4 regions of the Exiguobacterium sp. MH3 genome follow, and region 1 is predicted to be linked to each of the others. Evidence: riboswitches for the same ligand, from Rfam matches in the RefSeq annotation. Region 1 holds a riboswitch; each other region holds the start of a gene.

The links. A riboswitch is a leader RNA that binds a small molecule or an ion and turns the genes downstream of it on or off. The one in region 1 is predicted to bind S-adenosylmethionine.
Region 2: another riboswitch for S-adenosylmethionine. It lies ahead of U719_RS15790 (LLM class flavin-dependent oxidoreductase); the one in region 1 lies ahead of U719_RS14520 (methionine ABC transporter ATP-binding protein).
Region 3: another riboswitch for S-adenosylmethionine. It lies ahead of U719_RS02175 (2,3-diketo-5-methylthiopentyl-1-phosphate enolase); the one in region 1 lies ahead of U719_RS14520 (methionine ABC transporter ATP-binding protein).
Region 4: another riboswitch for S-adenosylmethionine. It lies ahead of metK (methionine adenosyltransferase); the one in region 1 lies ahead of U719_RS14520 (methionine ABC transporter ATP-binding protein).

The regions. Positions count from the first base shown of each region.
Region 1 is NC_022794.1:2,808,883-2,816,656, forward strand. Features, by position in the region: gene U719_RS14505 (M20 family metallopeptidase) at 1-28, opposite strand, end outside; gene U719_RS14510 (MetQ/NlpA family ABC transporter substrate-binding protein) at 51-869, opposite strand; gene U719_RS14515 (methionine ABC transporter permease) at 889-1,539, opposite strand; gene U719_RS14520 (methionine ABC transporter ATP-binding protein) at 1,529-2,557, opposite strand; SAM riboswitch class I at 2,644-2,747, opposite strand; SAM riboswitch class I at 2,997-3,098, shown strand; gene U719_RS14525 (carboxylesterase) at 3,166-3,924, shown strand; gene U719_RS14530 (thymidine kinase) at 4,006-4,620, opposite strand; gene U719_RS14535 (DedA family protein) at 4,804-5,454, shown strand; gene U719_RS14540 (type B 50S ribosomal protein L31) at 5,491-5,736, opposite strand; gene rho (transcription termination factor Rho) at 5,828-7,201, opposite strand; gene U719_RS14550 (C40 family peptidase) at 7,556-7,774, shown strand, end outside.
Region 2 is NC_022794.1:3,046,590-3,054,363, reverse strand. Features, by position in the region: gene U719_RS15830 (NAD(P)/FAD-dependent oxidoreductase) at 1-78, opposite strand, end outside; gene U719_RS15825 (nitroreductase family protein) at 155-790, opposite strand; gene U719_RS15820 (nitroreductase family protein) at 843-1,478, opposite strand; gene U719_RS15815 (MarR family winged helix-turn-helix transcriptional regulator) at 1,480-1,935, opposite strand; gene U719_RS15810 (YitT family protein) at 2,090-2,755, opposite strand; gene U719_RS15805 (DUF817 domain-containing protein) at 2,908-3,693, shown strand; gene U719_RS15800 (DUF2325 domain-containing protein) at 3,781-5,046, shown strand; gene U719_RS15795 (DUF975 family protein) at 5,110-5,748, shown strand; SAM riboswitch class I at 5,861-5,963, shown strand; gene U719_RS15790 (LLM class flavin-dependent oxidoreductase) at 6,038-7,096, shown strand; gene U719_RS15785 (RimK family alpha-L-glutamate ligase) at 7,093-7,774, shown strand, end outside.
Region 3 is NC_022794.1:415,906-423,679, forward strand. Features, by position in the region: gene U719_RS02165 (methylthioribulose 1-phosphate dehydratase) at 1-326, opposite strand, end outside; gene U719_RS02170 (2-hydroxy-3-keto-5-methylthiopentenyl-1-phosphate phosphatase) at 323-982, opposite strand; gene U719_RS02175 (2,3-diketo-5-methylthiopentyl-1-phosphate enolase) at 979-2,169, opposite strand; SAM riboswitch class I at 2,240-2,341, opposite strand; SAM riboswitch class I at 2,547-2,650, shown strand; gene mtnK (S-methyl-5-thioribose kinase) at 2,729-3,895, shown strand; gene mtnA (S-methyl-5-thioribose-1-phosphate isomerase) at 3,892-4,941, shown strand; gene U719_RS02190 (sugar ABC transporter substrate-binding protein) at 4,953-6,035, shown strand; gene U719_RS02195 (sugar ABC transporter ATP-binding protein) at 6,032-7,540, shown strand; gene U719_RS02200 (ABC transporter permease) at 7,537-7,774, shown strand, end outside.
Region 4 is NC_022794.1:2,343,865-2,351,638, forward strand. Features, by position in the region: gene U719_RS12345 (GNAT family N-acetyltransferase) at 1-455, opposite strand, end outside; gene metK (methionine adenosyltransferase) at 593-1,801, opposite strand; SAM riboswitch class I at 1,930-2,056, opposite strand; gene pckA (phosphoenolpyruvate carboxykinase (ATP)) at 2,291-3,859, shown strand; gene U719_RS12360 (EAL and HDOD domain-containing protein) at 4,090-5,343, opposite strand; gene U719_RS12365 (S9 family peptidase) at 5,511-6,275, opposite strand; gene ytkD (RNA deprotection pyrophosphohydrolase) at 6,247-6,720, opposite strand; gene U719_RS12375 (glucose-6-phosphate isomerase) at 6,893-7,774, opposite strand, start outside.

The DNA of each region.
Region 1 (7,774 bases):
CCCATGTCGTGCGTACTGGTGTCGTCATACTGTCCACTCTCCTTTTGAAATTATTCGCCGATGTCGCTCAGTGGAACGAACGTCGGGATCGTACTGCCTTTGTATTCTTTTTTGATGAAGGCCGCGACATCTTTTTGTTGATACAGCGATGCGATTTTTTTCAGTTCTTTTTTGTTCTTGTCTTCCGTCCGTGTCGCGATGATGTTGATGTATGGTTTTGCTGTCTCGTTCTCATGAACGATCGAGTCCTTGATCGGGTTGAAGCCAGCGTCAACCGCGATGCCATTGTTGATGATAGACGCCGCGACGTCCGGTAAGACGCGTGGCGTTTGTCCGGCGACGATCGGAACGATTTTCAGCTTCTTCGGATTCTCGACGATCTTATCGACCGAACCGTTACCATCGAAGTCGTCCGGTAGCTTGATCAGACCTGCTTCTTGCAGTAACAAGAGGGCGCGTCCCATGTTCGTCGCTTCGTTCGGAACAGCGATTTTTCCGCCATTTGGAATATCTTTGACATCCTTGTATTTATCCGAGTAGATCCCCATCGGTGCGATGACAGTCGTCGCAATCGGCGATAGCTTCAAGTTATGTTCTTTCTTGAAAGCGTTGAAGTAGGAAATCGTCTGGAAGGCATTGGCGTCGATCTCACCCTCAGCCAGTGCCATGTTCGGCTGGACATAATCGGAGAACTTGACGAGTTCGATTTTGATGCCTTCCTTCTCTGCTTTTTTGGCGACATAATCCCAAACTTGTGTGTCTGAACCGCTGACACCGAGCTTGATCGTCTTTTCGTCTTCTCCTGATGCTGCGCACCCGGCAAATAAAATCGTCGTGAGTGTTGCTCCAATTGCTACTGCTTTTTTCATGGCTGAATCGCTCCCTTGATTAATGTCTTCTGATTTTTCGTGCGACGATGTTGCCTGTCGTCTGTAAGCCTTGGACTAAGATGACGAGAATCCCGACCGTGATGATCATGACTTTCGTATCAAACCGTTGATAGCCGTAAGTAATTGCTAAGTCACCCAAACCGCCACCACCGATGGCGCCTGCCATCGCCGATGCCCCGATCAAGCCGACCGTCGCGATCGTTAAGTTCAGGATGAGTGAACCGAGTGCTTCCGGTAGGAGGAAGCGGAAAATCGTTTGAAACGGTGTCGCGCCCATCGCTTCTGCTGCTTCAAGAACGCCTTTATCGACTTCGAGTAAAGAACTCTCGATCAGACGCGCCATGTACGGTGCAGCGTAAAAGACGAGCGGAACGATTGCGGCTTCTGTTCCGATCGATGTCTGAACGATCAAGCGCGTCAACGGGATGATCGCGACGAGTAAGATGATGAACGGAATCGAGCGGAAAATATTGACGATACTGTTGAAGAACGTGAACAACGGAACATTTTCAAGTAACGCTCCTTTTCGCGTGACGACAAGCAGGATACCGAGTGGTAAGCCGATCAAGGTCGAGAACAAGAGCGAAACGGATACCATCGTCATCGTCTGCAAAAATGCTGTCCAAATATCACTGTAGTTAACTAGCATCAGCGAGCACCTCCTCAACGGTTACCTGTGCCTGATCGATGTAGTGTAAGGCACGTTTCACTTCTGTCGTCTCACCGATCAGTTCAACGAGTAATGTGCCGAACGGCGTCTCCTGCAACTCCGTGATGCTACCGTGCAGGATATTGACATCGACGTCGAAGCGTTTTGCGACTTGCGACAAGAGTGGTTGTCCGGTGTGATGTCCAAGGAAGTGAATCTTATAGATTGGATGCGCATTTCGCGACTCGATCAACTGACGAATCGACGCTGGAATCTCGTCATGCATGACGGACCGTACAAAGTTCCGTGCCGTCTCGGTCTGCGGATTTGAAAAGACATCAAAGACCGTTCCTGACTCGATTAGCTTCCCAGCTTCGATGACGGCTACACGATCGCAAATCTCCCGGATGACGCCCATCTCGTGGGTAATCAAAAGAATCGTGATCCCGTACTCTGCATTGATCCGTTTTAATAACTGAAGAATATGATGTGTCGTCTGGGGATCAAGTGCTGACGTCGCTTCGTCACATAAAAGGACGGAAGGTTGCGTCGCGAGTGCCCGGGCGATACCAACGCGCTGTTTCTGCCCACCCGACAATTGATCTGGATAATGATCCGCCTTGTCCGCGAGATCGACGAATTCGAGCAACTCCGTCACCCGACGGCGAATCTCATCTTTCTTGACGCCTGCGAGAACGAGTGGTTTTGCAACGTTCGTAAAGACCGTGTTCGCATTCAATAGATTGAAGTGCTGAAAGATCATTCCAATCCGTTGTTTTGCTTGGCGTAATTTTTTCGGAGACAGTTGCGTTAAATCTTCCCCATCGACCGTCACCGTTCCTGACGTCGGTCGTTCTAACAGATTGACACAGCGGAGCAGTGAACTTTTCCCGGCACCGCTAAAGCCGATGACACCAAAGATTTCGCCTTTCTCGATCGTCAGGTCGACACCGTCGAGCGCTGCAATCGTCTGATCTTTCGTGACGTACGTTTTTTTGACTTGATGAAATGCAATCATTCCGTTTTCCCCCTTCATTCAACAAAAAAGGTCCCTTCTTGAGAAACAAGAAGAGACCTGGATCCGCACAGTGGCAGAATCCACTCCACTCATCTCTCAGACATCTGTCTGATGGAATTGGCACAGTGCTCATAATGAGTCTGTTGCCGAGGTTTCGTAGGGCCAGTCCCTCCACCTCTCTGGATAAGTATTGCGGTATGAAATTCGTATGTGTGTTGTTGCGTTGTTGCTTATGTCGTAAAACTAATTTTTACATTACGGGTCGAAACTTTAAAAGTCAACCAACTTTGCAAAAATAATCCATTTGGCGCATATCGATGGATTTACAAGTTATGAATTAGCTTAATGAACGGATCACGATTCGTCAAGAAAGATTTGACAAGTCATTTTTGGTCGTGCTACCATCGTTTCAATGATTATTCCGACAATTCCAATATGATATTTATCAAGAGTGAACGAGAGACCTGGCTCTATGACTTCACGGCAACCTGCAATTTGTAAGGTGCTCCGACCAGCAAAGCGCGGCTTTGGATGATACGGTGAAAAACTCGTGGGCGTCCAAGCAGTGACGTCGACGAGTTTTTTTCATGAATGGAGGAAAAATAGTAATGATGAACTATCCTGTATTGACTGGTGCTGAAGCGTTTTATTTTCAAGGTGGATCGATCGGCATTCTAATCTGTCATGGTTTTAACGCCACTCCGCAAAGTGTCCGGGACGTCGGTGAGGCATTCGCTGCTGAAGGTTTTACCGTCTATGCCCCGCGCTTACGTGGACATGGAACGAACGTCCGCGAGTTCGAACAATCGACTGCTCGATGTTGGAAGCAAAGCCTGCAAGACGGCTATGAACGTTTACAAGAAACATGCGATCAAGTCTTCGTCATCGGTCAATCGATGGGTGCGACGCTTGCGCTGTCGCTCGCCGCTGACGGGATTCCGTTTGCCGGCATCATTACGATCAATGCCGCACTCTCCGTTCCATCCTATGAATCACTTTCGTTCGAGGACGGTCCAGAGTATTTACCGGAAGGCGCACCGGACATTAAGCGAGCAGCCTTTGAAATCATCTATGATCTTGTTCCGAGCCGTTGTGCGTTCGAACTTGTTCGCCTAATGGATGAAACAAAAGGACGCCTTGGATCGATCCTTCTACCGACATTGATTCTTTACTCAGCGACCGATCACGTCGTTCCACCTTCGAGCTCGGATTATCTGCACCAGCACATCGGAACAAATGATAAACGAAGCTACTGTTTACTGAACTCGTATCACGTTGCGACACTCGATCATGATCAGGATTTGATTGTTCGTGAGACGATTCGCTTTATCGAACAATCGTGTCAGTTTTCGCAAGAAACAGGCTGAATCAAAAAAACAGCTATTCGTTTCCATATGGAAGCAAATAGCTGCTACATCAAAGGACGACCATCATCGGTACGTCTTTTTTTAATTTTCTTGGTGCTGCACCGATTGGAGCGGCTTCGGTTTTCCAGGTACCTCATGGCAATGACGGCAACGTGGCTCATACGATTCCGACGCTCCGACTAGGATGATCGGATCATCATAGTTGGCTGGTTTCCCATCAATCAAACGTTGTGTCCGGGAAGCCGGATCCCCACACGAAAGACAGATGGCTTGTAGTTTCGTCACGAATTCTGCGCGCGCCAGTAATTCAGGCATTTTCCCAAATGGCTCTGCCCGGAAATCTTGATCAAGGCCTGCACAAATGACGCGTTTTCCGTCTTGTGCGAGTGCTTCGATGACTTGTACGATCTCATCATCAAAGAATTGAACTTCATCGATCCCGACGATTTGTGTTTCTTCTGCTACTGCCGCATAAAGATCACGACTCGTCGCCATCGGAATCGCTACGACAGAGTTGCCAACGTGAGAGACAACATGCTCTTCATGGTACCGGTCGTCGATTGCCGGCTTGAATACTTGCACGGGCAGTTTGCCGTACTGCGCCCGTCTGACACGACGAATCAACTCTTCCGATTTCCCGGAAAACATACTGCCACAAATTACTTCGATCCAGCCGTACTGATTTATTACATGCATCATCGTCCGACACCGTCCTCTAAAAATAGTCACTTTAACGAGTATAGCCCGAAACGGTATCGAGAAAAAGGGTTGACTTCCGGAAATCAAAATTCATTTTTTCTTTCCCTAGAATTTTTGTCCTTTCATTCCAACTGCCCCCTATTTCCTGTACACTGAAGAAGAAGATTCTCACGAAAGAAGGTGTCCCCGATTCATCATCTCTTACATGACATCCTGCACCAATATGGTGCCCTTGGTCTCTCCGTCCTTCTCGCAGGTGGTATCGTGGGATTGCCGGTTCCTGATGAGACCCTGCTCGTTTTGTCCGGATTTTGGATGCATCAAGGCAATCTACCACTCGTCGGTACGATTCTCGCCGCTTACGCCGGCAGTTGCATCGGGATGACGATCAGCTATTTACTCGGATTAAAACTCGGTATGCCACTACTACACCGCGTTGGACCGAAAATGCGTATCTCAGAAAAACATATTCTTTCCGCTGAAGCCGGTTTTCGTCGTTACGGAAAATCGGTCTTGATCATCGGTTACTACATACCTGGTCTCCGCCAACTCTCTGCCTTTTTTGCAGGCGTCTCAAAAATGCCGTTTCGCGTTTTTGCGAGTTATGCGTATACAGGTGCCTTGATTTGGATCAGCGTGTTCTTAGGTGCCGGTTACTTCGTCGGCCGCCATCTCTCGTTCCATAAAGTCATGGACTATGTCTTGGCACATCCGGAAGTCATGCCCTATTTAATCGGGATTGCTGGCGGAATCGCCTTCTCGTTCGTCTTGAAGACGTATCTCACTTATCGTTCACAATTCAGTCTATACAAAAACAGCCTGCTTCCGTAATGGAGGCAGGCTGTTTTTTTAAGAACCAACAAGTAATTACTTGCGGCCGTATTTTTTGTTGAAGCGATCGACACGACCATCTGCCGCGTTGAACTTTTGACGACCTGTGTAGAATGGGTGCGAGTCTGAAGACACATCCACACGGATGAGTGGGTACTCGTTACCATCTTCCCAAGTGATCGTTTCGTTCGAAGAACGAGTAGAACCGCTTAAGAATTTGTACTCAGTCGTTGAATCCATAAATACTACTTTGTTGTAGTTAGGGTGAATTCCTTGTTTCATGGTTGATTTCTCTCCTTCCGCCCTGGTTCATTTGCTGAGCCAGAGTAAGTTACCTTCCTATACTAAACGATTTTTTTATGCGTCGCAATAGTTATTTTTCTGTCGTCGTTTCCTTCTTGACGGTACGTGGTTTAGCTGGCGCGCGTCGGACCGCCTTCTTCTGTTCTTTCTCAAGTACGACGAAAAATTCTTCATTATTTTTCGTATCACGAATCTTACGCAGGAACGTATCGACGAACTCGTTCGACTCATTCATCGTCCGGCGAATCGCCCAAAGCGCATCAAGCTGCTCTTTCGGAAGCAACAGTTCTTCCTTCCGTGTACCGGACTTCCGAATGTCAATCGCTGGGAAGATTCGACGCTCTGACAACTTACGATCGAGATGCAGTTCCATGTTGCCGGTTCCTTTGAATTCCTCATAGATGACGTCATCCATGCGCGATCCTGTCTCGACGAGTGCTGTCGCAAGAATCGTCAAACTACCACCGTGTTCGATGTTTCGCGCTGCACCAAAGAACCGTTTCGGCTTATGGAACGCAGCCGGATCAATTCCGCCCGAGAGCGTCCGACCACTTTGCGGTACCGTTAAGTTATAGGCCCGTGTTAGACGCGTGATCGAATCCATCAAGATGACGACATCCTTCTTGTGTTCGACGAGCCGCATCGCCCGCTCGAGGACCAGTTCAGAAATTCGGACGTGGTTGTCCGGTGTTTCGTCAAACGTCGAGCTGACGACGTCTGCTCCTGGAACCGAACGCTCAATGTCCGTTACTTCCTCAGGTCGCTCATCAATCAAGAGAATGATTAGTTCGACATCCGGATGATTCTCCTGAATCGAGTTTGCGATTTCTTTGAGGAGTGACGTCTTCCCTGCTTTTGGCGGTGCGACGATCAAACCACGTTGACCAAATCCAACCGGTGCGATCATATCCATGACACGAACGGATAGATGGCGTGGTTCTGTCTCAAGTCGCATCAATCGGTCCGGATAAATTGGTGTCAGTGCCGGGAAGAATAAACGGTTACGGGCAGTATCCGGTGCTTCACCGTTAACGGCTTCCACGCTAAGTAACCCTTGGAACCGTTCGTTTTCCTTCGGTGGACGGACTTTACCTGTGACGACATCACCATTACGTAGATTAAAGCGTCGGATTTGAGATGCTGCGATATAAATATCTTCAGAGGATTGGGAATAATTGATAGGACGAAGGAAGCCAAAGCCACCATCGTTTTGCATTTGTGGATTGCCAGGGATGACTTCGAGTACCCCTTCGAGGAAATAAAGACCAGTCGATTCAGCCTGTGCTTTTAAAATCTTGAACATCAACTCGCGTTTACGGGCTTCCCGGTATTGTGGGACATTTTTCGTCTTTGCGATTTCATAAAGTTCTTTTAATGTCAGTTGGCTCAATTGAGCCAGTGTATAGGAACGTTCTGGTTTATCTTTTTTATCAGTTGTTGGCATGTTCTTCACCTATTCTTTATAAATTCAACTGCATTCAGCATACTTCCATACATACATCAGGAGGTATGTAATTTTATTCGTGAACTAAAGGTATCATATTTTTTTGAATTCGTCGTCAACAATCCTTTGCGTTTCTTACTTTGTAATATTCAAGGATATTATTTCAGTTATGTTACAAAAACATCTGTTTTGTCTTCTAACTGAAAAAACGTTTTCAAGTGTGCGCATGCTAAGATATTCCTGCAGACAAAATTCTTACACAGTTGTAAGGTTCACTGCTTAACCAAACACTTAATGATTTCATCATATAACTTACGGACGCAACACACTACATTAAACGGAGGAATTCTTAACATGAAACGTTTTCTAGCATCGATCGCGACAGCAGCCTTAGTGGTTTCAGGTTTTACATCAGTGGGTACAGGTAAAGTTGAAGCAGCAACAGTCACGAAAGTCAAGATCACGGACAACGGTCTTCGTGTTCGGACAGCACCTTCTACGAAAGCAAGCATCGTCGGGAAAGTCAACGCTGGTCAAGTCTTTACATATAAAGGCAAGTCAGGCAGCTGGACA
Region 2 (7,774 bases), 240 kb from region 1:
GCGTTGTCCGTCTTCAACGAGCTGATGGGCGAGGAAAATTCCTGCTACACCAGCTCCGATAATCGTCACATCATACATCGCTGACATCTCCTTTTCTTTGAGTATACAAAAAAGCCGGATTCCTATGAAAGGAATCCGGACTAGGTGAAATCGCTTATTTCCACTCTGCGATGTCAGCGATTGGTAGACGAACCGATGGGTATCCTGCGTCCACTGCTTTACCGATTGAAAGCAACATGACTGGGAGGTAACGTTCTTTTTCAAGACCGAATGCTTCTGCGATTTGGTCTTTTTCGTAACCACCGATTGGGTTTGTATCGTAACCGTGTGCACGAGCAACGAGCATCAATTGCATCGAAACGAGACCTGAGTCGATCAAGATGCTATCACGTAATGTTTCAACGTCTTCTGGACGGTAGAACCCTTTGATAGCTGGTACTTGGCGATCACGTACTTCTTGCGGCATAAGACCTTTTTCCACAGCCATATCATAGATTGTCTCGATGCTATCGACTGCGTTCATGTCACCGAAGACGGCGATGACAGCAGAAGATGTCTCGACTTGAACTTGGTTGAATTTTGCGAGTGGTGCGAGTGTCGCTTTACCTTCTTCGCTATCGATGACGAGGAAACGCCATGGTTGCATGTTAACTGAAGATGGTGCAAGTGTTGCTTCTTCAAGGATTTGTGTCATTTCTTCTTTTGAAATTTTTACGTTTGTGTCGTAGTTACGAATCGAGCGGCGTCCTTTGACGATTTCCATGAAGTCCGTTGTTGTTTGAGTAGTCATAATTATTCAATCTCCCTTGTGTGTGTTTTCTTTTTTTATAGTGTAAAAAAACTTATTTCCAGTCTGCGATGTCGTTGATTGGTAGGCGAACTGATGGATATCCAGCGTCCACCGCTTTACCGATCGATAGCAACATGACCGGTACATAACGATCTTTTTCAAGACCGAATGCTTCCGCGATTTGATCTTTCTCGTAACCACCGATTGGGTTTGTATCATAACCGTGTGCACGAGCGACGAGCATCAATTGCATCGAGACGAGACCCGAGTCAATCAAGATGCTGTCTTTCAAGTCGTTTGCTGATACGCTGCTGTACATCCCTTGGATCGCTGGTACTTGGCGATCGCGTACTTCTTGTGGCATGAGCCCTTTTGCGACAGCTGTATCGTAGATGTTCTCGAGTTGATCAACAGCGTTCATGTCACCGAAGACGGCGATGACAGCAGAAGATGTCTCGACTTGGACTTGGTTGAATTTCGCGAGTGGTGCAAGCGTTGCTTTGCCTTCTTCGCTATCGATGACGAGGAAACGCCATGGTTGCATGTTGACAGAAGAAGGTGCGAGTGTTGCTTCTTCAAGAATTTGTGTCATTTCTTCTTTTGAGATCTTCACGTCTGTATCGTAGTTACGGATCGAACGGCGTCCTTTGACGATTTCCATGAAGTCTGTTTGAGTTTGCGTTGCCATATTAAATCGACTCCTCTTTTAATTTAGGTAATGTGTCGGCGTTCGCTTCGATGCGTTGAATCATCTCAGCTAACGTCCGTTGTTCTTCAGCAGAGAATCCTTCGAGTAGGTTCTCGAGGAACTCATCTTTTTGTTCGCGTAATCGTGCAATGCGCGTCGCCCCTTGTTCCGTTAAGGAAACAAGAATCACCCGATTGTCAGCGGCTGAACGCTCGCGAGCAATCATCCCTGTCGATTCCAGATGTTTGAGGTGACGGGTCACCGCCGCGTGATCGACATTGACGCGTTTTTGCAATTCTTTTTGACTGATCGTTTGATCGACTTGTAGTTGAGCAAGTAGGTCCATTCGAGTCTGACTGAAACCATCCGTACAGAGATCGAATTTTTGAGCAATCGTCTTATTGACGGAGACGAGTGCATAGATCAAACGTCCTTTTTCGGTGCAGGAAATACTCAATCCATCACATCCTTCCCTTCGTTCGAAGAAACCTTTGACGTATCAAAGATTGATATGTAAACGAATATAACGTGTTTATTTTGATGGCGCAACTTATCTGCTTCTGACATAAAAAAAGATATCATTCACGCAGAATGATATCGAGTCAGGCGACTTAGCTAATTTGGCGTTCAGACGCTGGAATTCCTTTTGCATCAATCGCTGCAATGATCCGGCGGAAATAAAACAACCAAAATTGCAGAAACGGTCCAATCAGGAAAATCGAGAGGATCGTACCGAAGAAAACAGGTCCCCCAAGCAACCAACCGATGCCGCATGCCGTGACTTCCATGATCGTCCGCATCAGACGAATCGACGTTCCGAAGCGCTCTGCAAGTGTCAGCGTTAACCCATCACGTGGACCAGCCCCGTATCCGACAGCGACATACAGACCAGCGCCCATCCCAATGATGAAGATACCGAAAATCAGCCAGAGCGTATTCAACCAGATCGATTCAAAAGAGGGTAAGAGATGAGAACCAAGCACAAGATTCATGAAGACACCAACGAAAATCGCGTTGACGAGCGTTCCGATTTGCGGTGTGACGCGGTCTAATGCGTACTTAACGAAAACGAGTAATAGACCAACAAGTAAGATGATCGTTCCGACGGATAGTGGCGTCTTCTTTTGGAGACCAAGATGCAATACATCCCACGTCGAGACACCGAGTTCAGCCGTGATCATCATCGATGAGCCAAGAGCGAGTAAAAATAAACCAAGCAGGAAGAGTCCCCACTTTAACGTAGCGCGTAACAACCAGGAAGCGCGATGACGCGTCATGTCTGGCACCTCATTTCTTAAAATAATTGATTCGTTAACTGTATCATGAGGAAAGTGGAAGAAGAAAGACGAAATTTTCCGTTTTTTCCATCTTAAGAAGGAGGGGAAGGAGGATTGAGACCCGTATACTGAAGAAAAAAGGAGATGACCGAATGAAAGCGATCCGGCACCTGATTCGTTTTACATATATAGAAGCCATCTGTTGCGTCTTTCCCGTGATGATTTTCGCAGCGCTTGCTCTTTCACGTTATCTTCCTACTGAACCGGTTGCTCGATATGATCTTTTGTTGCTTTGGTGTATTCTCGTCCAAATCGTCTTACTCGTCACTCGTTATGAAACGATGGAAGAATTCAAACTGATCTTATTGTTTCACGTCATTGGTCTAGCCCTTGAACTGTTTAAAGTGAACGTCGGATCTTGGAGTTATCCGGAAGACGCTTTGACGAAAGTGGCTGGTGTTCCATTGTATGCAGGATTCATGTACGCAAGCGTTGCGAGTTATGTCTGCCAGGCGTTTCGGCGATTTCATTTACGATTTATAGCATTTCCACCACCTTGGCTTGCGATCAGCGTCGGGAGTCTCGTCTATCTCAACTTCTTCACCCACCACTGGATCTTCGATGCACGCTGGCTATTGATGGTCCTCGTCGTTCTCGTCTTCTATAAGTCATGGGTTCATTTTACGATCGAGCAAACGATCTACCGGATGCCGCTCGTCCTGTCCTTTTTATTGATCGCCTTTTTCATTTGGATCGCGGAGAACATCGTAACGTTCTTTAAAGGCTGGGTCTATCCGCATCAAGAAGGCGGATGGGCAGTCGTTGATCTTGGAAAATTGTCTTCTTGGTTCCTGCTTGTGATCATCACGGTTTTGATCGTCATCGTCGCAAAATACAAGCGTCAGGATCCGGCTGTGGAAATTCAACAACGTACCTAAGCAAAAAAATAACCAGGCTGTTTTTTTGAACTACTTCCGCGTTTTTTCGTTGCTATAGTGAAAAAAACGCAAAGGAAGTGGTCATGGATGATGCAACAGGTGATGGAACGAGCAACTGAATTGGTACAGATGAAATTAGCGGCCGTGGAGCGGTATGAAGATTGGCAACTCTGGCTCGACGAAGTAAACGGAATCGATGAATGGGTCAAGATGTCAGCGTATTATGCACCGCGCGACGTTCAAGAAACATTGGTCATCGATGAAGCAATAGAGCTAGAGCAGACCATCGTCATGCCACCGCAAGTACCGGTCGAGCCAGTACGCAAGCAACGTTATGCCTATACGTTTCAGCGGGGGTTAAAAGGCGGTACTTTACTAGAATGGTCGGGCAGTCATATTTCTGAACGAGACGTCCGCGATTGGAATCTCGAGCACGGCATGGAAGTCCGGGTCCGTGTCGATCGTCAGGATGATCAAAAAACGATATGTCGTGTTGAAGCCGTCGTCTCGACGGAGCGAATGAGAGAGAATCCGGAACGTGTCGTGTTTGAACAAGCAATCGTCAAAGCACATGGAATCATTGAGGAAACGGTGAATGGTCCACTGCAAGATGAGTCGGGCAGATCGTTCTATTATGTTGTACCGGTAGAAGACATGCGCTATTTCCGACTAGAAGCAGGGCAACTTGTCGATCTCGTCATGTGGCGGGGACGGAAGGATACATTAACGATTGCTTGGAAGCATCCGTTCACGTATGAAGAGCCGATCGTCAACGCATCATCCAACCGTCCGTCAGCGATAGAACAACAGGTAGTGAAGACGCCTGTGACAACAAAAAAGTCAAATCGGTATGCACGAAAAATGAAACGGCAACCGGTGCCGAAAGCTAAAAAAGCGCAGCGTCGCGTCCGTATGCCAAAAGAGCAAACGATTGAACCGATCGTAACAACAGCCGTACCGGGACAATTGATGGATTTCGTTGATAAGACACCGTTAGATTTCACGCGCTTCACAGGCATGCGTCTTGTTATCGTTGGAAACGAACAACAGACCGCTGTCTATCGTGAGTTCTTTGCGCCGACGGGGATCGAATTAATTCATCTAGCAGGGGACGCACAGTCCGCGAAAAAGATTGCTTGTCTCGCCAAAAAGACGGACGCGATCGTCGTCGTGACGAGCCGTGTCTCTCATGCAGCGAGTGCACATGTCATCGCTCAGGCGAAAAAGCATGGTATTCCATTCGCGATGGAACGCCTCGACGGTCGACGTTCATTATATACAGCGTGTGAGCGGCAACTTGAGCGCGCTTGGTTGAAACAGAAACAAGAGGGGAAATTATTGAAAAATCAGTGAAACATTAGAAGTTATTAGCCGTAGAGTAAGGTGAGAACTTATTTTTCAAGGAGGACCTTACTCATGTCATCTCAATTAAAAAAAGCAGCGAAGGAGTCGCTCAGCGGTCGTTGGGGATTCGCAGTCCTAACAGTTATTCTGTTTAGTATCATTCAAGGTGTGCCTGGATTATTTGGATCAGATATAGATGAACCAGCTAATACGATGGATCTCGTCGTATCGTTGGTATCGATTTTATTGATCCCGGTCGGAGTCGGTTGGACTTGGATTGCGATGTCGATTGCTCGCGGAGAAGAAACGAAAGTGACGGATTTATTTGAACCATATGGTATGTTTTTCAAAGTGATTGGTCTAGCCATCGTACAACTCTTTTTTATCTTCTTATGGTTACTGCTATTAGTCGTACCGGGAATCATTAAATCATTTTCTTACATGCTAACGTTCTATATTTTGCGAGATGAACCATCGATTGGTATCTTAGAGGCCATTACACGCTCCCGAAAAATGATGGACGGGCATAAAATGGAAGCATTCCTTCTTCTACTGTCGTTTATTGGTTGGGCTCTTTTAGGAATCGTTACCCTCGGCCTAGCATTCTTGTGGATTACACCATATTTCAGTGTTACCTTTGCAAAATTTTATGATCGTGTTCGTGGTGAACAAACGCCAGAGCCAACATCAGATTTCGTCGCACCATATTAATACCGGATCCCGACACGATGTCGGGATTTTTTATGCTCGAAATAATTCCGATTGGAAAAGACGGTTTAATAGTTGCTTTAGTTCAGTGAATTTTGTACGATGAATGCAACACATCTTATCTAGAGAAGTCGAGGGACTGGCCCGAAGACACTTCAGCAACCCCGCCGTGGCGGAAGGTGCTACTTCCAGGAAGGGATACCTTCCGAAGATAAGAGCGGACAGGACAAGATACCGTCGCTCTTTTCGAACTTCGAAAAGAGCGTTTTTTTATGATAAGGGGGACGATGGAGTGGAGTATGGTTTTTGGTTACCGATTTTTGGGGGATGGTTACGTAATGTCGAGGATGAACAGATGCCACCGACCTTCGATTATGCGAAACAAGTCGCACAAACAGCAGAACGGATCGGCTTCTCGACGACGTTGATCGCGGAACTGAACTTGAACGATATTAAAGGTATCAAGGAACCGAGTCTTGAGGCATGGACGACGGCAGCAGCGATTGCTGCAACGACGGAACGCCTTGAGATCATGACAGCGGTTCGTCCCGGGTTCCATAATCCAGCGACGACAGCGAAGATGGCGGCAAACATCGATCAGTTGAGTGGTGGACGCTTTACGCTCAACGTCGTTTCAGCGTGGTGGGCAGAGGAAGCGAAACAATACAATGGTATCTTCACAGCACACGATGAACGCTATGCTCGGACGGAAGAGTTCGTCACGGTCATGAAGGGACTATGGGCAGATGCGTCACCGTATAGCTTCTCCGGTCATCACTACACGATCGAGCAAGCAGAACTCCATCCGAAGCCAGTCCAGCGTCCAGGGATCAAGCTCTACGCCGGTGGAGAGAGTGAAGCTGGAAAACGGACGATCGTCGAACACTGTGACGCTTATGTCATGCATGGGGGTACTGTTGAAGAAGTAGCCCATAAAATCAATGACATGAAAGTACGCCGGGAAACGACGGGACAAACGCCGCTTGAGAGCTTCGGTCTTGCTGCCTACATCATTTGTCGGGATACGGAAGAAGAAGCACTTCTTGAATGGCAACGCATCACGGACGTTAAGGAAGACAGCGCTGGTTATGCCGGTTATCAGGATTTCATCAGTAAATCGCAACTGGAGCAACAGGTCGAACGAAACGATTATTCCGTCTCGAACCGTGGTCTACGTCCGAATTTAATCGGAACACCAGAACAAATCGCTGAACGGATTCTAGCATTCGAAGCTGTTGGTGTCACGTTACTCTTATTACAATTCTCACCACAACTCGAAGAAATGGAACGCTTTGCTCGTGACGTAATGCCACTGGTCGAAGCGAAACGAAAGGTAGGTCAACAATCATGACAAAAATTCATATTCTCCACGAAAATCAAGAATGGACGGACCATCTCATCAAACGTCTCGAAGAACTCGAGTTACCGTATGAAGAGTGGCACTTGAATGAAGGGATCGTTCCGCTGGACGAACTGCCGCCAGAAGGCGTCTTTTACAGCCGCATGAGTGCCTCTTCGCATACGCGGGGGCATCGTTACGCGCCGGAGTTGACGGAAGGGGTCCTCGCTTGGTTAGAAGAGCATGACCGGACTGTCTTTAATGGAACGCGTGCGCTTCGTTTAGAAGTCAGCAAAGTCAATCAATACACGGCGTTGCGTAAGGCTGGGATTCGTGTACCGAAGACGACGGCTGCCGTCGGACGCGATCAAATCGTACAAGCAGCAAAAGAAATTGGCGTTTCGTCATTCATCACGAAACATAACCGGGCTGGGAAAGGTCTCGGCGTCCAGCTGTTCCACTCGATTGAAGCACTTGAAGCTTATCTCGACGGTCCGACATTCGACGAACCAGTCGATGGCATCACGTTGATTCAAGAGTATATTCAAGCACCAGAACCGTACATCACACGTTGTGAGTTCGTAGGTGGAAAGTTCGTCTACGCGGTTCGAGTCGATACATCAGAAGGTTTTGAGCTTTGCCCAGCGGATGCATGTGTAATCGACGACTTGTTCTGCCCAGTTGGTGAAG
Region 3 (7,774 bases), 770 kb from region 1:
TAGAGTTCCGAAATCACATTGTTCGCAATCGTATGGACATGCAGGGAACAACCGGCGTCCGTTCGATTGAACACTTCGACATGGAGCAATGTCTCAGCAGAAGGACGCCCGGATTGCTCACCGATCAATTGACCGGTCGCATCGACATGAACGAAGTCGTCAGGAGTCGTCTGCCGTTTATCTTTTCCGCTTGCCGTCACAAGGAATTCAACCGGGACACCGGATGTCCGAATGGCGAGATTGCCACTCGTACCAGGGAACCAATCGCGAGCCGCAAGCTCTTGTTTGATGGCGCGTAGCTCTTCATAGCGTCGCATGAATGTCATGTTGTCACCTCCGCTCGTGTTAAATCATGAACGATATCATGGAACGTCTCAAACGGTGTATAGGCGATATCGTTCTCTTCACACAACGTGATCAGATAATCACGGGCATAGACACGATCCGCTTGTTTTGCGAGTTCGAAGTCCGTCACCGAGTCGCCGATGACGATGATGACGTCACCGTCTTTACGTAGTGTCCGAGCAACGGACGTTTTACAACAGCCGCACCCGTTCGTGCAATGGGTATCGCAGGCGTTTGGCCAATCGATATGAACGAATGGACCGTCAAAATTTGCGACATTGCAATAGATGCGCTCCTGCTCAAGGAATGGCGCTAAGATCGGTTCGACGAAAAAGTCCATTCCGCCGCTGACGATCGAGAAATCGATGTCTTGACGACGACTGTACTGAAGCAACTCCGAAAATCCGTCGCGAATGACGGCGCGCTCCAGTAAAAAGTCAAGATAGGACGCTTTCCCATCAGATGGCAGAAGTGCGAACATTTGCCCGACACCACTTTGAATCGATAACGTCCGGTCGAGTACACCGTGTTTCAACGGTTCGAAGTCGCTCGCTGGCGCAAATGCCTGCATGAGTGCGATGATATTATCCTGTGTCGTCACTGTCCCGTCGAAGTCACAAAGAATCCGTACGGTCATGACTTGATCCCCCAAGCGTCGAGGGCGATCCGTAATTCTTCATGACGCGATGCTGCCGTCGATAGGGATTCATTTGCGAGTGCCGCATCGAGTGCCTGACGGAAAGCGGTGACACCAGCCGCAGCACCTTGCGGATGACCATGTACGCCGCCACCGGCGTTGATGACGGAATCGATACCGAAGTCCCGTACGAGTTGAGCGACGAGTCCAGGATGAATACCGGCTGAAGGAACCGGGAAGATCGATTTCGTCTGACCGAGACGGGTCGCTTCGACCGCGATACCACGGGCGACATCCTTTGGCAAAGCGACATTGCCGTAAGGCGACGGGAATAGCGTCAAGTCTGCTCCAGCAGCACGCGGTAATGTGCCAAGTAAGACAGGAGCTGCGACTCCGTGATTCGGGCTAGCGATCAACGCACCGCTATAGGCCGGATGATTGAAGATTGGAACGTTGATTTCCGGATCACTTGCCAGTTCGCGTAAGACGTCGAGTCCGTATGTGAAGGTATTCAGCAAGAAAGCGGTCGCTCCAGCGTCAATCAATCGCTTGGCTTTATCCTTGAGCGTAAAGACGGGACCGCTGAGTGTGATTGCATATAACGCGCGTTTACCGGTCCGGTGGAAGTGAGCGTCGATGACCTCACGTCCAATTCGTGCCCGGTCAATCGTTGGCGTCAATGGATTGTCGTATAGGATCTCATCGTCCTTGACGAGATCAATCCCACCAGCGAGTTGTCCTTCGAGTTGATCACGAAGAAACGATAAATCGCGTCCGATGACTCCTTTGAAGATGCTCATTAATAATGGGCGATCTTCGACACCGATCAAGGAACGGACCCCTTCAATCCCGAATTTCGCACCTGGAAAGTCCGACGTAAATGTATCGGGTAGTAGCAATTCCGTTAATTTGATTTCACCGTCGAGTGAGAGTTTCCCGAAGACGGTCGTCAGAATCGCAGAAAAGTCGCGCGACACGTTATGTTCCGGATAACGAATCGTGATATATCCTTTGCCATCGCGCTCTTCGGTATGTACGACTTCCCCTTTGAACGAGGCGAGTTGTTGTTGTTCGAGATGATTCAGTTCCGTCCAAGAACCGACTGTCAGACCAAGCGCGAGTTGTTCAGCGCGCTGCTCGAGTCGATCACGGGCAGTCAATTGATAAGTAGCAGTGATATAAGCCATGTCTTTCCTCCTTCAACAAAAAAATGGTCTCTCGTCAGCGACAAGAGACCATGAATGATTCGAACGTGGACTCTTATCTGTCAGCTTAGTAGCTGCAAGAATTAGCACCGTGCCAAAAGGTCGGTTGCTGCGACATCGTAGGGCTTGTCCCTCCGTCTGCTCTTGATAAGAATTGGATGAAATTGTGAAATCTAATTGCAATTTTTACATGAGAATCGTGACTTGTCAAACTATTTTTAGAAAATTTATTTTTTTGGAAATACTCTTTCTATAGATGACTTAAAAATGATGTCCGTTTCTGCTTGATTTCGATTTGACAGCGAGGAAGTCGATTGCGTAAGATTCAAATCAATATCACACACGACAACTACATACGACTCTTATCGCGAGTTGGCAGAGGGAATTGGCCCGATGACGCCGCAGCAACCGACCACTAGGCACGGTGCTACATCCAACAGACGTTTCGTCTGAGAGATAAGAGGACGCAGTGACTTTTCTGCGCCTCTTTTCGATGACGAAAAGAGGCGCTTTTTCGTGTATCACATAGGGGGAAACTGAGATGACATATAAAGCATTCACAGAACAGGACGCGATTGATCGTGTTCGGACATTAGGACTGATCGGCGATGGAGCCGTCGAAGCAGAAGAGATTGGCGACGGGAACCTCAACCTCGTCTTTCGGATTCGAGAAGGCGAACATCGCTTGATTTTAAAACAAGCATTACCATATGCGAAGGTCGTCGGGGAGAGCTGGCCGTTATCGCTCGAACGAGCGTGGATCGAGCAATCCGCACTCCGTGAATTCGCGCGACATGCCGTACCGTTCGTACCACGTGTTTTTCATGCTAGTCACGAAGAGGCGTATACGGTCATGGAAGATCTTTCACATTTGACGATCGTTCGAAGCGGTTTACTCGCAGGTGAACAGTATCCGTTGCTTGCGGAACATATCGGTTCTTATCTCGCTCGGACGTTATTCCATACATCGGACTTTGCGCTTGGTCCGGTTGAAAAGAAACGTGTCGCCCGAACGTACTACAATCCAGACTTGTGCGACATCACGGAAAAATTAATCTTCACGGATCCGTTTCATGACGCGGAGACGAACGAGATTGAAGCCGGACTCGAAGAAGAGGTGGCACGTCTATGGGCAGACGATGAGTTAAAACGCGAAGTCGCAAAACTCGAAGCGCTCTTCATCACGAAAGGAGATGCATTGCTGCACGGCGATCTACATACAGGAAGCATCTTCGCCTCGGCGACGGAAACGAAAGTCATCGATCCTGAATTCGCCTTTTATGGTCCATTTGGATTCGATGTCGGACAGTTCATCGCCCACTTATTCTTCGCGGCATATCCGGATTACCCTACACGACGTGACGCCCGAATCAAGGATATCGATACGTTCTGGCTGACGTTCGCTTCAACGTTCCGTGCCTTATGGGAACGGGAAGCCGTCGAACCGTTCCAGGCACCAGGACTCGTCGATGATGTATTGAGCACGATCTTGCAGGATGCCCTTGGCTTCGCCGGTTGCGAATTGATTCGGCGGACGATCGGTCTAGCACCGGTCGCTGATTTAGAATCAATCAATTCAACGACGGAACGCTTAGAGCGGAAACGCCACGCTCTCCGTCTAGGAACAGCGTTAATCAAACGCCGTACAGAATGCCGGACATTCGATGATTTACGAAACTTTGACGTAACGGAGGAACTTAGCCGATGACTACATTCGTTCAAAGTATCCGTTACGAAGACCGTGTCTTGACGATTCTCGATCAGACACGTCTACCGCAGGAAGAGCACTATGAAGTCATTGCTGATCTCGCGCAAGCCGTTGAGGCGATTAAACAACTGCGCGTTCGGGGCGCACCTGCGATCAGTTTATTTGGGGGATTCGTGCTCGTTCAAGAAGCATACCGGTTTGAAGCGGCGCTTCCGGTCTACAAGCAAGCCTTGCTTGAGACATCGGCGACGTTACTCGCGACACGACCGACGGCCGTCAACTTGCGAAATGTCCTCGATCAATTGAATCCAATCATTCAAGACGGGACGTCGGTAGAAGAGATTCGCGAACGGTTGGAAAAACGGACGGTCGCTTTATACGACCAGGATGCGCAGACGTCACGTCAAATCGGGATTCATGCACTGGAATTATTCCAGTCAGGCGACCGGATTCTAACAATTTGTAATGCTGGATCGATTGCGACCGCTGCTTATGGAACAGCACTTGCGCCGTTCTACATCGCAAAAGAACGCGGCATTGAATTATCCGTTTTTGCGAGTGAGACGCGACCGTTACTGCAGGGAGCACGATTGACGACATGGGAGCTTCAACGTGCCGGGATCGATGTCACGTTAATTACGGACAACATGGTCGCCCATACGCTGAAAGAAAAACAGATCGATGCGATCATCGTCGGTGCCGACCGCATTACACGAAACGGAGATACCGCGAATAAAATCGGGACGTTCCAATTAGCATTGCTCGCGCAAGCTTTTGGTATTCCGTTTTACGTCGCAGCACCGCTCTCGACGTTCGACTTCTCGCTCGTTTCCGGAGACGCGATCGAAATCGAAGAACGTGATCCGCAAGAAGTGACGACTGTCCAAGGTGTCGCGACAGCACCGGAAGGCGTCGCTGTCTTCAATCCGGCGTTTGATGTCACACCACACACATTCATCACGGGCATCATCACCGAACTTGGTGTCATCACGCAACCGAATGAAGAAACGATTGAACAATTAACAGGGCTTCAACCCCTCGGATAAGGAGATATGTCATGAAAAAACTAGCTTACGCCGTCCTAGCACCGGCACTGTTACTAGCGGCTTGTGCGAATGGAGAAGCCACGACGACGAAGGTCGTTAAGGATGTACCAAAAGGGGTTCAATCAGACGTCAAGATCGCCGTGATCCGCAACCTAGCATCGGACGACCATACGAAACAATTCCTTGATGGCGCACGAAGTGAAGGCGAAGCGCTCGGCTTTAAAGTCAGCACGTTCATTTCGGAAGGCAACGACGTCAAGTTCAAGGAACTGGTCGCACAAGCGATTCAACAAGATTATGACGGGCTCATCATCTCGCACGGTAAGGAAGACTACGCCTATGACATGATCAAACCAGCGGTCGATAAAGGACTGAAGGTCGTAACGTTCGATACGATCACGAAGAAAAAAGGAATGACGTTAAAAGGTGTGACGGAAACATTCCAAAACGATCATCAACTCGCGAAGCTATCGCTCGATGAAGTGACGAAGGTGACGGACAAAAAGCCGGTCCGTGTCATCAAACTCTGGTTCGGACCAGGTTTTGCCCCACTCGATCGTCGTCAGGAAATCTACAAGACGTACGAAGCAGACGGTAAAATCAAAACGCTTGAGACGGTTGGACCGACAAACTTCCAAGATGTCCAAGGGGATATCGCAACGAAGATGAATGCGATTCTCGCGAAATATCCGAAAGGAAGCATTGATGCGGTTTGGGGGGCATGGGACGAAGTTGCAAAAGGGGCTTACAAATCGCTCAAGGATAATAAACGTCAAGAAATCCCGCTAATCTCGATCGATGTCTCGAATCAGGATATCAACCTGATGCGTGAAAAAGGCAGTAACTGGGTCTCGACGAGTGCGGTGGATCCATTCTTGATTGGACAAACGGACATGCGATTACTGGCTAAGAAAATCGCTGGTGAGAAGACACCGGATAGCTTTGATCTCGACGCGAAACTCGTGGAGCAGAAGGCGTTGAAGCAGGACACGACGATGTACAATCTCGATACGATAATCAAAGGATGGAGTACATCGGACAAATTCAATGAACCGTGGATGGACCGGTTGCGTGACGTCCATAAGAAACAATGACGTCTACCAATCATCACTTGAAGATGACCGGGATTTCACTGGCGTTTCCGGGAGTGCAAGCCTTAAAACAAGTCTCGTTTGAAGTGAAATCCGGTGAAATCCACGCGCTTGTCGGTGCGAATGGTGCCGGTAAGTCGACGTTGATGAAAGTCTTATCCGGAGCGGAAACAGCGGACGAAGGAACGATCCGTCTCGACGGGAAGGAGTTGACCATCACGTCACCGCGTGATGCGAAACAGATTGGAATCGACCTCGTCCAACAAGAGGTCGATGTGGCGCTTGTCCCGTATTTGACGGTCGCTGAGAATATCTGTCTCGATCTGTTGACGGACAGAACGATGACTGGCTTCGTATCCCAACGCCGTTACATACAGCGTGCCAAAGAAGCGTTAGCAACATTACAGGCGGATATTTCCGTCAAGACACGTGTCGAGGAGTTGCGGCTTGCTGAAAAGCAACTCGTACTGATTGCTCGCGCCCTCGTCCAAGAACGCCGTTTTTTGATTTTAGATGAACCAACGGCACCTCTCAGTCAGGCGGAAACAAGCCATCTCTTTTCAGTCGTGCGTCGTTTAGCCGAACGAGGGCTTGGGATCATCTTCATCTCGCATCGTTTACAGGAACTATATGAGATTTGCGACTCCATCTCGGTCATGCGCGACGGTCAACTCATCTCACGACATCTTTTGACAGACATCACGAAGGAAGCTGTCGTTGAGCAAATGCTCGGGCGTCAGCTTACGTCTGTTGCGAAAACGTCACGGGTAAATGCAACGAACGTATTGACGGTCGAGAGTGCTACGAATGCGGACGTCCACGATATCTCCTTGATGGTTCAAGCAGGTGAAGTCGTTGGTATCGCGGGTCTTGTCGGTGCCGGTAAAACGGAATTATGCAAAGCATTGTTCGGTGATCGCCCGTTTCAGGAAGGGGAGGTTCGGATAGGTGGAAAAGCCCATCGCCTTTGCAATCCACAAGCTGCGATTCAAGCGGGAATCGGTCTCGTTCCAGAAGAACGACGAAAAGAAGGAATTCTTGTTGCCGATTCTGTCGCAGAAAATCTAACAGCAGCGGCAGCTCATGATTTCGTCAACCGCTGGGGGCTGATGGATCGTCGCAAAGAAGCAAATCAGGCATCGCAATGGGTCAAGGAGCTGGGCATTAAAGTGGCAGACGTGAAACAGGAAGTAGGTCAACTATCCGGTGGGAATCAACAAAAAGTCGCCATCGGAAAATGGTTACTGACCGATGTTTCTGTACTCGTCTTGGACGAACCGACAAAAGGTGTCGACGTCGGAGCCAAACAAGATATCTATCGTCTGATTGACGGACTCGCGCAACAACAAAAAGGGATCCTTTACGCGACGAGTGAATGGGATGAACTTTTGACCGTCACGGACCGAATCTACGTCATGTTCGATGGACGGATCGTCCATGAAACGAAGACGGCGGACACATCAGAAGAAACCTTGTTGTGGTATGCGACAGGAGGAGGGCAACGATGAATGAGGTAGTATCAAAACAAACGAACCGAGGGAAGGGTTTACGTCCTGTCCTCGGATTCTTGAACGACTGGGGGATCGTCCTCGCGATCCTTGCCCTCGTCCTGTTTTTTGCGACGACGGCTCCAACATTCCTACAAGGGACGAATTTAATTAATATTTTACGAAGTATTTCCATCGTGACGATTATCGCGATCGGCTTGACCGTTTCTTTGACGGTCAATGGATTTGATTTAT
Region 4 (7,774 bases), 470 kb from region 1:
TCTACTTGCCCAAAGACTTCTTCCGTCATCTCACTGAGTTCTTCAAAACCGAATGAGGTCAAGAACTGACGCGCTTTATAGTTACGTGCCTCCACATATACTTCGAGTGGGACGGCTCCTTGTCGTTCGAGTTCACGGATCAATCGTCGTCCGATTCCGTTTTGCTGATATTTCGGTAAGACGTACAGACGAATGATTTCCCACGTTCCCTCAACATCAACAGCATGAATGAAACCGACGATTTCCTCATCGATGATTCCGACATAAAAATACTCTCCCCGTGCTTCTTCTGCCGTCCGAATCGCACGAACAACCTCCTCTTGCGGATACGCTTCCTGCACGAAATGCGCTTTCGAGCGCTCGGAATAGATTTCTGCGTACGTATCCAACCAGGATGTGACGGCAATGTCATGAATACGTCCTGCATCGGCTGGAATAGCTTCGCGTATTTCCATAATCGGAACCCCCCTTTGTATTCATACGAATCGACTCATGTACTTTTACCCTCTTCTAGAAAAAACATTCGTTTCCTGCAAAGTTCCACGTAAACAAAAAAGTCCGAAAACCCGCGTAGGGTTCTCGGACTTTTTGATTATGCGAAACGTTTTGCCTGTTCTTCAAGAACTGCTGCTTTATCTGTTTGCTCCCATGGAAGCTCAACATCTGTACGACCGAAGTGACCGTATGCAGCTGTTTGACGATAGATCGGACGACGGAGATCAAGCATGTTGATGATTCCAGCCGGACGAAGATCGAAGTTTTCAGCAACCAATTCGACGAGTTGTGCTTCAGGAAGTTTTCCTGTACCGAATGTATCAACCGCGATTGATACCGGGTGCGCGACACCGATTGCGTACGCGAGTTGAACTTCTGCTTTGTCTGCAAGACCTGCAGCAACGAGGTTCTTCGCGACGTAACGTGCTGCGTATGCAGCTGAACGGTCGACTTTTGTTGGATCTTTACCAGAAAATGCTCCACCGCCGTGGCGTGCGTATCCACCATACGTATCAACGATGATCTTACGACCCGTCAATCCAGCATCTCCTTGTGGTCCGCCGATGACGAAACGACCAGTTGGATTGATGAAGAATTTCGTTGCTGCGTCGATGTATTCAGCCGGGATGACCGGTGTGATGACGTGTTCTTTCAAGTCAGCTTGAATTTGCTCAAGCGTAACTTCTTCCGCGTGTTGTGTCGAGATGACGATCGTATCGACACGAACCGGCTCGTTGTTCTCGTTGTATTCGACCGTGACTTGTGTTTTTCCGTCCGGACGAAGGTAGTCGAGTTGACCGTTTTTACGCACTTCTGCCAAACGGCGTGCGAGACGGTGTGAAAGCGAGATTGGAAGTGGCATGAGTTCTGGTGTTTCTTTCGTTGCGTAACCGAACATGAGACCTTGGTCTCCTGCACCGATTGCATCGATTTCTGCATCAGACATGCTACCTTCACGTGCTTCAAGCGCTTGGTCTACACCAAGAGCGATGTCTGCTGATTGCTCATCGATTGATGTCAATACAGCACATGTGTCCGCGTCGAAACCGTATTTCGCGCGTGTATAACCGATCTCACGAATCGTTTCACGAACGACTTTTGGAATGTCGACGTAAGTGGATGTCGTGATCTCACCTGCAACGAGAACGAGACCCGTTGTAACAGAAGTTTCTGCCGCAACACGCGCGTTTGGATCCGCTGCGAGGATTGCATCAAGAATTGAATCCGAAATTTGGTCACAGATTTTATCTGGATGACCTTCAGTGACTGACTCCGACGTGAATAGTCGGCGATTAAGGTTTGTCATGTATGACCCTCCCAAAAAAGAATTTGACGGTGTACTCATTTCCCCTAGTTGAGTGGGACGGTAAAATGAAAAAAACCTTTCCAAGTCCAAAAAATGGTCAGGGAAAGGTTGTGCGTTCTTCCTTTACCCTCTTATCGTTCGAAGTGTTTACTTCGCTTCAGGAGAGCACCTTTTCCCTCATTAATATGTGAATTAATGTAGGACGGTTGCCGGGTTTCTTCGGGCCTTGTTCCCTCCACCTGCTCAGAATAAGAGTATCCGTTACGAATTACATGATATAAAGTTGTAACTACTCTGTCAAGCAAGGTTTCAAATTCTAGTCGAAACTTTTTGAAAGAGATGTTAAACTGTTAATGCTGAAAGCGTTTCCAGATAAATAGAAATCAGCACTAGAAAATGATTGCTCTCTCTTTAGTATGCCATATATAATAAATGTGTCATACTAAATACAGTGAGCCAAAACCAACGTAGGGGAAAGGTGGGGTCAGGATGCCGATGACGGTCCTGAATATCGAAGAACTACTCAAGAAAGAGCATGTGTTCAAACAACTATCTGTTGCTGAACTTGTCGAACATGCGATTCGAAACGAAGAAGGTGTCCTTGCTGAGAACGGCGCATTATCTGTAGAAACGGGGAAATTTACAGGTCGTTCACCAAAAGATAAGTTCATCGTCCGTGATTCTTCCTGCGAGTCTCACATTGATTGGGGTCATGTCAACCAACCAATGGATGGAGACAAATTTGAACAATTGTTGCAAAAGGTTCTTCGTTACATGAACGAAGCTGATCATCTCTACTATACAGAAGCTGCTGCTGGAGCAGATACGCACTTCACCCTTCCGGTCCGTGTGCTCACACAATATGCTTGGCATAACCTGTTTGCCAAACAACTCTTTTTACGCGAGTATCCTGAAGTGGCTGCCTTCGAACCGTTCACGGTTGTCTACGCGCCACATTTCAAAGCAGATCCTGCCGTTGACGGAACGAACTCCGAGACGTTCATCGCGATGTCGTTCGAACACCGAATCGTCTTGATCGGTGGAACGGAATACGCTGGAGAAATCAAAAAGTCGATCTTTTCCGTCATGAACTACCTCTTACCACAAGAAAACGTCCTTTCGATGCACTGCTCGGCAAACGTCGGACACGAAGGCGACGTCGCCTTGTTCTTCGGTCTATCTGGTACTGGTAAGACCACCCTTTCAGCCGATGATAGCCGTCAATTGATCGGTGACGATGAGCATGGTTGGTCGCACGATGGTGTCTTCAACATCGAAGGCGGATGTTACGCGAAGACGGTCAATCTATCGCGTGAAAAAGAACCGCAAATCTTTGACGCGATCCGTTTCGGAACCGTCCTTGAGAACGTCGTACTCGACGAAGCCCGTCATCCTGATTACGATGATACATCGTTGACGGAAAATACGCGTGCTGCTTATCCGATTACGGCAATCGATAACATCGCTGTTCCGTCACGCGCTGGTCATCCGAAGACGATTGTCTTCTTGACAGCTGATGCGTACGGCGTCTTGCCTCCGATCAGCAAATTGACGAAAGAACAAGCGATGTATCACTTCCTATCAGGATATACATCAAAACTCGCTGGAACAGAACGTGGGGTCACGGAACCAGAAGCGACCTTCTCGACGTGCTTCGGTTCACCATTCCTTCCACTGATGCCTGAAAAGTATGCGACGATGCTCGGCGAATTGATTGATCGTCATGGTGTTACCGTTTATCTCGTCAACACGGGCTGGACAGGCGGTGCTTACGGAACAGGTAGCCGCATGAAGCTATCTTATACACGGACGATGGTCAACGCTGCCGTTAACGGCACACTTGCAACGATTCCAACAGAAGAACACCCGATCTTTGGACTTCATATGCCGCTCGAAGTTCCTGGTGTTCCAAGTGAGTTACTCAACCCGGTACGCGTCTGGTCGAATCCGGACGAATACGACACACAAGCGCGTTCGCTTGCTGAGAAATTCCAGAACAATTTCCTTCGTTTCGAGAGTGCGACGGATGCGATCAAGTCAGCTGGTCCGCGCCTATAAAGTAGAGTTTTCTGACTTGCATCAAAAAGATAGACACCGAATTTACATCAAGTAACTAAAAAATCTGAGTCCGGTCTTCACGGACTCAGATTTTTTAGTTACTCCTTAATCCTTAGAAATTCTTCCTATTAGGCGATTCGAGACGAATAAAAACGTGTAATCCTACTCAGTTAAGAGAATGATTACACGTCGTCTTATGTCTAGAAAAAAGTCTTCAAACTCTTTTTTAGTTATATGATCGAGTCTGACTCTTCTTGAATATGTTTTTCTCGCTGCATGAGCCACTCTTGACTTTCCGTCAGTAATGCATAGGCTCGCGGAAGTGATACATTTAAACGCTGACTCAGCAGTTCAAACTGATCAAAATCACCTCGATCTGCACTAATCGCAAGCACTAAACAATCCCGAAACGGATGATCCTTTCCTTGTAGAACAATCTTCAGAGAATCTTCGAGTGGCAATTGATCGATGATATCGTCAATATCAACAGATAATAACGCATCGATGTGCGATAACAAGCCAATCATGTAAGCACTCTCCGGTTGTAGTGTTCGGGTTTCGGTAGCAAAGAGTTCACAGAGCTTCGCACAGTGTAAAGAGGACCGTAATAACTCATTTGACCACTCATAAGGACTAGCAAGCTTCATCTCACGTAAAACAATCAACGAAATCCAACTTTTGAGTTGCGAAAAGCCAAGCAGTGAAATCGCTTGACGAACGGAACTGACAGTATTGCGTAAACCCATTCCTGGAGAATTGATCAGCTGTAACACTTGAATACTAATATAGGGATTCGCTTCAATCTCATCAATGACCTCATCGTACTTTTCATCCGTATCGAGCCATTTCAACATTTTTAACAAAACCGGTAGTTGCGGTGGGACCGCCTTTCCTTTCATCAACATCGGTTTAGCATAAAAATATCCCTGAAACCAGTCATATCCCATGTCAAGACACCGTGTATGATCTTCGTGCGTTTCGACACGCTCAGCCAACATTCGGATATGAGGATAATTGCGACGGACAATATGGAGGATAGCACTTTGCTCGCGAGGGGAAATCGTCTCGATGTCGATTTTAATTAAATCGATCAACTCAAACAATTCCGCTCCATGCTGTCGGAGTAAATCCGTCACAAAATCATCGAGTGCTAACGTAAAGCCCGCGTCTTTCCAACTATGTAGAACAGACAGCATCTCTGTATCGATCTCAACTGTTTCTAGAATTTCAATGACGAATTGGCTTGGATCCAAATAATGAATCAAGTCACTTTTCAACAGCTCTGCCGTGAAATTAACAAATAGCTTCTTGCCTTCTGCTACATGATCTACTCCCATATGAACAAGTGTATTCGTCAAAACATCCATCGTCGCTAAATCACCATCAAACACACTGATTTGTTCAATCGAACGATACAATAGTTCAAATGCATCAATCGAACCTACTCGATTAACGATGGGTTGACGTGCTAATAAGATATCCATCGTTCTCATGCCCCCTCTATTCTTCTCAGATGTCATCTATTATATCAAAGTTTACTTTTTAGGAGATTATTGTTTTTTACAACATATCAATGTTCTTATTTTTTAATTCTATGCCATTTTCCGTAACACAAAAAAACAGCACGACATTGGTCGTACTGCTTGAACTATCACCTTTCATCCGGATTCCATATACCAGTCTCAAACCAATTCAACACATTCCGCGTCACACGCAACTTGTCATGAATCGGAAATTGATGGGCATAGGCATAAGTCTGAAGCATCGTTTTTTCGGAATAACGTGCGGCATAAGCCGTCGCGTGGCGTAAACGAACGTTCTCATCATACGCACCGTGAATCAATAACACTTCACCTTGAGGTTCGACATGGAGCGGCGAGCGAACCGCGTATTCATCAGGAACCGTATCTGGTGTACCTCCCGTGTATCGCCGCAGCATCTTTTGCATCGTCTTCTGCTCTTCATACGTCCACGTCAACTCCGTCACCCCTGCCCAGGAAACCGTTCGAGCGACTGGACGGTGATGCGCCAGGAGCAGTGCCATCTGTCCACCACGTGAAAATCCAAATGCGTGAACATGCGAAACACGTTGCTGTAACCAGTCAAAGGCGCTGCAGGCGTCTTCGATATCGTGATGTCCAAAGTCTTCTTTTCCCGTGCCGCCTAGATTCCCTCGATAGAAAGGTGCCATGACAAAAAAGCCTGCCTGTGCGAACGCGAGCAATCGAGTCGGTCGGACCATTCCGATCGAACGCGTTCCACCACGCAAGTAGAGAATTCCCTGACCGTTCGCAACTTGCGGGAGTACGATATAGGCACCGACCCGTTCTCCATCCGCTGTGGTATAAAACATCCGAAACGTCCGAAACGGACCTTGCCGCGGAAGTTCAAACCAATCGGCGTTCGCTAAGTACACGGAGCGTCTCCGGAAGGACACGGTCCTTCATCATGAAACTGTATTGTCGATTCGTATCGAGACGTTCAGGGAGTTCCTCGAATAGAAAAGCACCGTCCGTTTCATCCACGGCAAGATGAGACGACAATGATCCGATTTGCGCGAAGTAGATGTTTTTGATGATCGTATCGCCTTTTCCAGCAACCCGATACTGCCCGACATATGAGAGGGAATCGATTTCCCCACCTGTCTCTTCCATCACTTCACGACGTGCAGCTTCTTCCGCCGTTTCCCCTGGTTCAACCTTTCCACCAGGAAATTCATAACCACGTTGCTTATGATGGGTCAGCAACCATTTTCCTTCGTACACGGCAATGACCCATACGTGCAAGGGACGATCCGAGAACGGATGGTCATCAAAACTTAACTCCACTTGATTTTGATAATAATCCAAGAATGTAATCACGTACGTGCACCTCATTTCTTCTTCTAACTTCACTTTACCTGTTTCACGGGTATTCTAAAAGTGAAAACGCTAGGATTACCTGTAAATCTGGAAAATGATAGCCTACTATCATCCGCTAAAGACAAAAAAACAGCCGATGTTCCACTAGGGAACGATCGACTGTCGTTTCATATTACTTCAAACGTGCTTCGAGTTCTGCTTTTTCTGCTTCGAATCCTGGTTTCCCAAGAAGAGCGAACATGTTTTTCTTGTACGCTTCGACGCCTGGCTGATCAAATGGGTTCACTCCGAGGAGATAACCACTCATCGCACAAGCTTTTTCGAAGAAGTAGAACAGGAATCCGAGGTGATACGGTGTCATCTCTGGAAGTTCGACTGTCAAGTTCGGTACTTGTCCGTCCGTGTGCGCAAGCAACGTACCTTCTGCTGCTTTATCGTTAACGAATTGAATCGACTTCCCTGCAAGGAAGTTCAATCCATCGAGATCCTGAGCATCTTCTTCGATCGTCAATGCATGACGTGCTTGACCGACTTTGATGACTGTCTCGAACAGGTCACGACGACCTTCTTGGACGTATTGTCCCATCGAGTGAAGATCCGTCGAGAAGTCGACTGCTGCTGGGAAGATCCCTTTGAAGTCTTTTCCTTCTGACTCGCCGTATAATTGTTTCCACCACTCTGACACATAATGAAGTGCTGGTTCGTAGTTGACGAGAAGCTCGATCGTCTTCCCTTTCGCATAGAGCGCATTTCGAACGACCGCGTATTGATACGCTTCGTTGTCAGCTAGGTTTTCGCTCGCGTAGCGCTCTTGCGCGTCACGGGCACCTTGCATCAACTCTTCGATTGAAATACCAGCTGCTGCGATCGGTAATAGACCAACCGGTGTCAACACAGAGAAACGGCCGCCGACATCATCCGGAATGACGAATGTCTCGTATCCTTCAGAGTCTGCGAGTGTTTTTAATGCACCACGCGCTTTATCCGTCGTTGCATAAATCCGGTGTTTGGCTTCTGCTTTACCGTATTTCTCTTCCATGAACGATTTCAAGAG